2 linked regions of the Roseisolibacter agri genome follow. The protein of the gene in region 2 interacts with the protein of the main gene of each other region in a pairwise test. Links are inferred from orthologs where the notes say so. Each region holds a gene or a part of one and is shown on either strand. Other genes may lie near its edges.

Evidence for each region.
Region 1: the proteins of pheT (region 2) and secD interact in binary tests that used the Escherichia coli proteins (3 or more experiments, as listed by UniProt). The link is inferred for Roseisolibacter agri from one-to-one orthologs.

The regions. Positions count from the first base shown.
Region 1 is NZ_BRXS01000004.1:752,534-755,763, forward strand. What follows is about bases 250-3,170. They hold secD (protein translocase subunit SecD), read left to right. Parts: upstream 250-826; coding sequence 827-2,515; downstream 2,516-3,170. Other genes in these bases: rosag_RS15505 (bifunctional riboflavin kinase/FAD synthetase), read left to right, coding at 250-682; secF (protein translocase subunit SecF), read left to right, coding at 2,533-3,170. In the rest of the region: more of rosag_RS15505, read left to right, coding at 1-249; more of secF, read left to right, coding at 3,171-3,230. UniProt on the Escherichia coli protein: Part of the Sec protein translocase complex. Interacts with the SecYEG preprotein conducting channel. SecDF uses the proton motive force (PMF) to complete protein translocation after the ATP-dependent function of SecA.
Region 2 is NZ_BRXS01000006.1:273,395-276,827, reverse strand. The notes cover bases 1-3,124. They hold pheT (phenylalanine--tRNA ligase subunit beta), read left to right. Parts: upstream 1-400; coding sequence 401-2,848; downstream 2,849-3,124. Other genes in these bases: rosag_RS19590 (hypothetical protein), read left to right, coding at 2,860-3,124; pheS (phenylalanine--tRNA ligase subunit alpha), read left to right, coding at 1-404. In the rest of the region: more of rosag_RS19590, read left to right, coding at 3,125-3,168; rosag_RS19585 (cell division protein ZapA), read left to right, coding at 3,158-3,433.

The sequences.
Region 1 (3,230 bases), on a different replicon or contig from region 2:
CGCGGTCGTGCCGTTCACGCGGACGCTCGCCTCGTACGAGGCGTCGCAGTTCGTGGACCTCGTGCTGCGCGATCGGCTGCGCATGCGCGAGCTGTTCATCGGGCACGACCACGGCTTCGGGCGCGGCCGCGCGGGCGACGTGCACGTGCTGCAGCAGCTGGGCGCCGCGCGCGGCTTCCGGGTGGAGGTGGTCGAGCCCATCGCGGCCGACGGTCACGCGGTCTCCTCCACCGCGATTCGCCGGGCCGTCGCCGGCGGCGATCTCCACCGCGCCGAGGTCGGGCTGGGGCGCCCGTACGGGGCGACCGGGACGGTGGTGCAGGGCGAGCAGCGCGGCCGGCTCCTCGGCTATCCCACGCTCAACGTCGCCCTGCCGAGCCCGCGGAAGCTGCTCCCGCCCGAAGGCGTCTACGCGGTCCGCGTCCACACGGTCGGCGGCTCCTACGGCGGCATGCTCAACCTCGGGCCACGGCCGACCTTCGGGGACGCGACCCGCTCGCTCGAGGCGCACCTGTTCGACGCCGAGGGCGACTGGTACGGCCAGACCGTCGGCGTCGATTTCGTGGCGCGCCTGCGGGACACTCGGCGCTTCGACGGGGTAGACGCTCTCGTCGCGCAGCTCGGGCGCGACGCGCAGCACGCCCGGCGCGTCCTCGCCCGACCCGCCGCCGACGCCCGCTGAGCCGTTCCCGGCCGGTCCTCCGGCTGGTGTCCGACCCGCGTTGACTCCGCACTCCGGGGCCGGTAACCTTCGGAGTTTCCGGAGCTTCGCCTCGCTCCGCCCCCTCCGCACGTCCCCCCTCCACCCCTCCCGGTCCGCAGGCGCATGTCGAACCTGAAGTACCGTCTGCTGCTCATCGGCGCGCTCGTCCTGGCGTCGGTGTTCGCGCTCTTTCCGCGTACCGTCGTCGAGCGCGTGAAGCGCAACGGCGTCTTCGTGACCGACACGGTCCGGCGCGTGCCCCTCAAGCGGGGGCTGGACCTGCAGGGCGGGATGCACCTGACGCTCGAGGTCGACGAGACCAAGGGCGCCGTGGCGAACAAGGGGGAGGCGCTCGACCGGGCGCTGCGCGTCGTGCGCAACCGCATCGACGAGCTGGGCGTGAGCGAGCCCGTCGTGCAGAAGGTCGGCGACGACCGCATCATCGTCGAGCTGCCCGGCGTGGACGATCCGATCCGCGCGCAGGCCGTCGTGCAGAAGGCCGCGTTCCTCGAGTTCCAGATCGCCGACGAGACGCAGGCGCTCGAGCGCTCGCTGGCGCGCCTCGACGCGGTCGCCGCGCAGAAGCTGCCCACGGTCGCCGCCGCTGGCGCGGCCGACACGGCCGCTGCCGCCGCTGGCCAGAAGGGGCTGACGTCGCTCTTCGGCGCCGACAGCGCGCGCCGCGACACGACGGTCGCCGCGACCACCGCGGGCCGCGACTCGGCCGGCCGCACGGACAGCGCGGGCCGTCGCGCGTCCACGGCGGGCGCCTTCTCGCGCGCCATCCAGCAGGGCAACCATCCGGGCCAGTACATCGTGGCCGAGGACGACTACCGTCGTCTGCAGCCGCTGCTCGACCTCCCCGAGATCCAGGGCGCGCTGCCGCCGGGCAAGATCCTGCGCTGGGGCGCCGACTCGATCGTGGCCGGCGGGCAGATCTACCGCCCGCTCTACGTCCTCGACTCGCGACCGATCATCACCGGTGAGTACCTGACGTCGGCGCGTCCGGCGCAGGACCCGACCGAGGGCAACCTCGTCCAGTTCGAGCTCAGCCGCGAGGGCGGCCGCCGCTTCCAGAACGAGACGGGCAAGCACCTCCAGGACTTCATGGCGATCGTGCTCGACCAGCGCGTCATCACGGCGCCGGTCATCCAGAGCGCCATCGGCAACCGCGGCCAGATCACGCTCGGCCGCGGCTCGCTGCAGGACGCGCAGGACCTCGCGATCGTGCTGAACGCCGGCGCGCTGCCGGTGCCGCTCAAGGTCGCGGAGACGCGTGAGATCGGCGCCAGCCTCGGCCAGGACTCGATCCGGCAGGGCATCACCGCCATGGTGATCGCCGTCCTGCTGATCATCGTCATCATGGTCGGCTACTACCGCATCTCGGGCGCGCTCGCGGTGTCGGCGCTCTCGCTGTACGTGCTGTTCACGCTGGCGATCCTCGCGGGCTTCCACGCGGCGCTGACGCTCCCGGGCGTCGCCGGTCTCGTGCTGACGATCGGCATCGCCGTCGACGCGAACGTGCTGATCTTCGAGCGCATCCGCGAGGAGTTGGATCGCGGCAAGACGGTGCGCCTCGCCGTCGACGAGGGCTTCCGCCATGCGATGAGCGCGATCGTCGACACGAGCGTGGCGACGATCCTCACGGGCGCGGTGCTCTACCAGTACGGCTCCGGCCCGGTCCGCGGCTTCGCCGTCACGCTGATCGCCGGCATCGCGGCGTCGCTGTTCACGGCGATCTTCGTGACGCGGACGTTCTTCCTCATCTGGCTGTCGCGGAGCCCGCGCGCCCAGCAGGCCCTCAGCATCTGACCGCGGGACGCACCGACATGCTGCGCATCTTCCACAACACGAAGTTCGACTTCATCAAGTGGTGGCGCTGGGCCGCCGGCCTCACGGCCGCGTTCATCGCCATCGGGCTCGCGTCGTACGCGGTGAACCCGTCGCTGAACTACAGCATCGAGTTCACCGGCGGCACGCTGATGCAGCTCGAGTTCAAGCAGCCGCCCGACGTCGGCCAGCTGCGGCAGACGGTGAACACCGTCGCGCGCGGTGCCGAGATCCAGCAGTACGGCTCGCCCCTTGAGTACACGGTGCGCGCGCGCGGCGAGGGCGAGACGGCCAACGCGGGCGCCGAGGGCGTCGGCCGCCAGGTCCAGGGCGCGCTCGAGCAGAAGTACGGTGCCGGCAACGTGCGCATCGTGCGCACGGAGGCGGTCGGCGCGCGCGTCGGTGAGGAGCTCTCGCGCGGCGCGCTCATCGCCGTGCTCCTCGGCTCGCTCATCACGCTGGTCTACCTGGCGATCCGCTTCGAGTGGCGCTTCGGTCTCGCGGCCGTGCTCGCAACGGGCCACGACATCCTCGTGACCGCCGCGTTCATCAAGCTGTTCCACATCGAGGTCAGCCTCACGGTCGTCGCCGCGATCCTGACGCTGCTCGGCTACTCGATGAACGACACGATCATCATCTTCGATCGTGTCCGCGAGGACCTGCGCCAGAAGCGCAAGGAGCCGCTCCGCGACACGCT
Region 2 (3,433 bases):
GGCTCGCGGTCGACGAGGGGATCAGCTTCGTCGACCTCAAGGCCACGCTGGCGGAGTTCGCGCGTCGCTTCTTCGGCAAGACGAAGACGCGCTTCCGTCCGAGCTTCTTCCCGTTCACCGAGCCGTCGGCCGAGATGGACGTGCAGTGCCAGGTGTGCGGCGGCAGCGGCTGCGCGACCTGCAAGCACACCGGCTGGTCCGAGATCCTCGGCTCCGGCATGGTGCACCCCGCCGTGCTTGAGGCGGCGGGGCTCGACAGCGAGCGCTACACGGGCTGGGCGTTCGGCATGGGGCCCGCGCGCATCGCGCAGCAGCGCCACGGCGTGCCCGACATCCGCAGCTTCTACGACTCCGACGTGCGCTTCCTCGAACAGTTCGCAGTCCCGAGCCGAGGCGAGGGATGATCGTCTCTCACGACTGGCTGCGCGCCTTCGTCCCGCACGGGCGCACGGCAGCCGAGATCGGGCAGCTGCTCAGCACGCACACGGCGACGCTGGAGGGGATGGAGGCGCTGCGCGGCGACCTCGCGCCCTTCATCGTCGGGCAGGTCGTGCACACCGAGAAGATCCCGGAGACGCGGCTCTCGTTCAATCGCGTCGACGACGGCAGCGGCACGCTGCTGGAGGTCGTGTGCGGCGCGCCGAACGTGGAGCTGGGCGCGAAGTACCCGCTCGCGCGCGTCGGGACCGTGATCCCCGGAAAGGGCGGGATGGTCATCGAGCGCCGCAAGATCCGCGGCTTCACCTCGGCCGGCATGCTCTGCTCGGCCGCGGAGCTCGGGCTCGGGGAGGACGCGGACGGCATCATGACGCTCGCCACCGACGCCGCGCCGGGCACGCCGCTGCTGAACATCATGCCGACCGGCGACGTGCGGCTGGAGCTCGACGTGCTCGCGAACCGCCCCGACCTGCTCTCGCAGCTCGGCGTGGCGCGCGAGGCGGCCGCGCTGACCGCCGTGCCGCTCGTTCTCCCGCCGGAGCTGCGCGACCTGGCACCGGCGCCGGCCGCGGTGCGCGGCGCGCGCGAGGCGAGCGCCGGTGGCGTGACGGTCCGCATCGACGACGCGGAGGGGTGCCCGCGCTTCACGGCGGCGGTGATCCGCGGCGTGCGCGTGGGCCCGAGCCCGGAGTGGCTCGTGCAGCGACTCGCGGGCGTCGGCGCGCGCAGCATCAACAATGTGGTCGACGTCACGAACTACGTCCTGCACGGGCTCGGGCAGCCGGCGCACGCGTACGACCTGGCGCGCGTCGGCGGCGCGACGCTCGTGGCGCGGCGCGCGCGGGCGGGCGAGGCGCTGACGACGCTCGATGGCCACGCGCGCATCCTCGACGGCGAGTCGCTGGTGATCGCGGACGCCGAGCGCGCGCAGGGGATCGCGGGCGTGATGGGCGGGCAGGACTCGGAAGTCAGCGGCGCGACGACGGACGTGCTGCTGGAGGTCGCGCTGTTCGACCCACGGCGCGTGCGCGTGTCGCGCCGCCGCGCGGGTGTGAGCACCGACGCCAGCTACCGCTTCGAGCGCGGCGTCGACCGCGGCGCGACGCTGGAGCGGCTGGCGCAGGCGGCGGGGCTGATCGTCGCGGTCGCGGGCGGCACGATCAAGACGGTGCTCGACGTCGGCGAGGCGCCGGCCGCGCTGCCGGCCGTGCGCCTGCGCGCCTCGCGCATCACGTGCCTGCTCGGCCAGTCCGTCCCGGACGCGGACGTCGAGCGCCTGCTGTCGGCGATCGGCTTCGGTGTCGCGCGAGAGCCCGCGGGCGGCGAGACCGCGTGGACGGTCACGCCGCCGTCGTGGCGGCAGGACGTCACGCGCGAGGTGGACCTGATCGAGGAGGTCGTCCGCCTCGTCGGCTTCGACGCGCTGCCTGACGAGCTGCGGCCGTTCCGCGCGGGGAGCGTCCCGGACGACCCGATGCACGTCGTCACGCTGCGCGTGCGCGATGCGCTCGTCGCGCAGGGGCTGCTCGAGACGAAGCCGCTGCCGTTCGTGCGCGGCGACGACGCGACGCACGTGCGCGTCGGCAACCCGCTGGCCGAGGACGAGCCGCACCTGCGGACGTACGTCCTCGACACGCTGGCGCGTCGCGCGGAGTACAACCTGTCGCGCATGCAGGGGAACGTGCGACTGTTCGAGATCGGCGGCGTGTTCGCGCCCGGATCGGACGGCCGCCCCGACGAGCGGTGGCAGCTCGGCGCGCTGATCATGGGCGAGCGCCGGCCGCCGCACTTCACGGAGCCCAAGCCGCCGGCGTTCGACGCCTGGGACGCGAAGGGGATCGCGGAGGTCGCGGCCGCGGCGGCGTTCCCCGGAGCGGCGGTGGCGCTGGTGCCAGCGCAGGACGAGACCGGCCGGCTCTGGAGCGTGCAGGTGGACGGCCACGAGGTCGGCGCGGTGCGGCGCGTGGCGCTCGACTCCCCGCCGTGGGCGTCGCCGGCGTTCGGCGTCGAGCTGACGCTGGCGCCCGTGGAGTCCGCGCCGGTCGCGGCGCGCGGCGCGCGGCTCTCCACGCCGCCCGCGCCCGCCGCCGCGCCGCCGCACGTGAAGGCGCGCGCGCTGCCGTCGACGCCGGCGGTGGAGCTCGACCTCGCGCTGCTGGTGCCGGACGCCGTCACGGCGGCGGACGTCGCGCGCGTGCTGCGGGCCGCCGGTGGCGAGCTGCTGGAGCGGGTGACGCTGTTCGACGAGTTCCGCGGCGGCGACGTCCCCGCGGGCTCGCGCAGCCTCGCGTGGCGCCTGTCGCTACGCGATCCGTCGCGCACGCTGCGGGACAAGGAGGTCGAGGGCCGGCGGCAGAAGCTGCTGAAGGCGCTGGACTCCGAGCTGGGCGTGCGCCCGCGGGCCGGCTGATGGCGGGGACGGTGGTCGCACCCGCGGCGGAGGCGTTCGCGGAGCTGGAGCGCCTGGTGCGGCACCTCGGCGAGGAGCTGGCGTGGTTCCGGCGCCGCGCGCTGGAGGCCGAGCGGCGCGTGAAGGAGCTGTCCGGTCCCGCGAACGGCACGGAGGCGCCGCGCGAGAGCGTGGAGAGCCTGCAGGCGCGGCTGTCGAGCGCCGAGGCGGAGAACGTCGAGCTGCGCGCGCGGCTCGCCGAGGCGGCGGAGCGGACGCGCACCATGGCGGACCGCATGCGGTTCCTCCGCCAGCAGCAGGAGGCCGACGGTGAGCGCTGACGAGGAAGGTCGCACGGAGGAGCGCGCGGAGGACCACACCGCGCCGCGCGGCGGGCGCAGCTCGGTCCGCGTCTCGATCCTGGGCGACGACTACAACATCCGCACGGACGCGCCGGCCGCGCACACGCGCGACGTCGCGGCGCACGTGGACCGCGTGATCCGGCAGGTGATGTCGAGCGGCACCGTCGTGGAGACGCACAAGGCGGCGATCCTGGCGGCGCTGCAGATCACGGACGAGCTGTTCCGCGCGCGCGCCGAGGCGCGC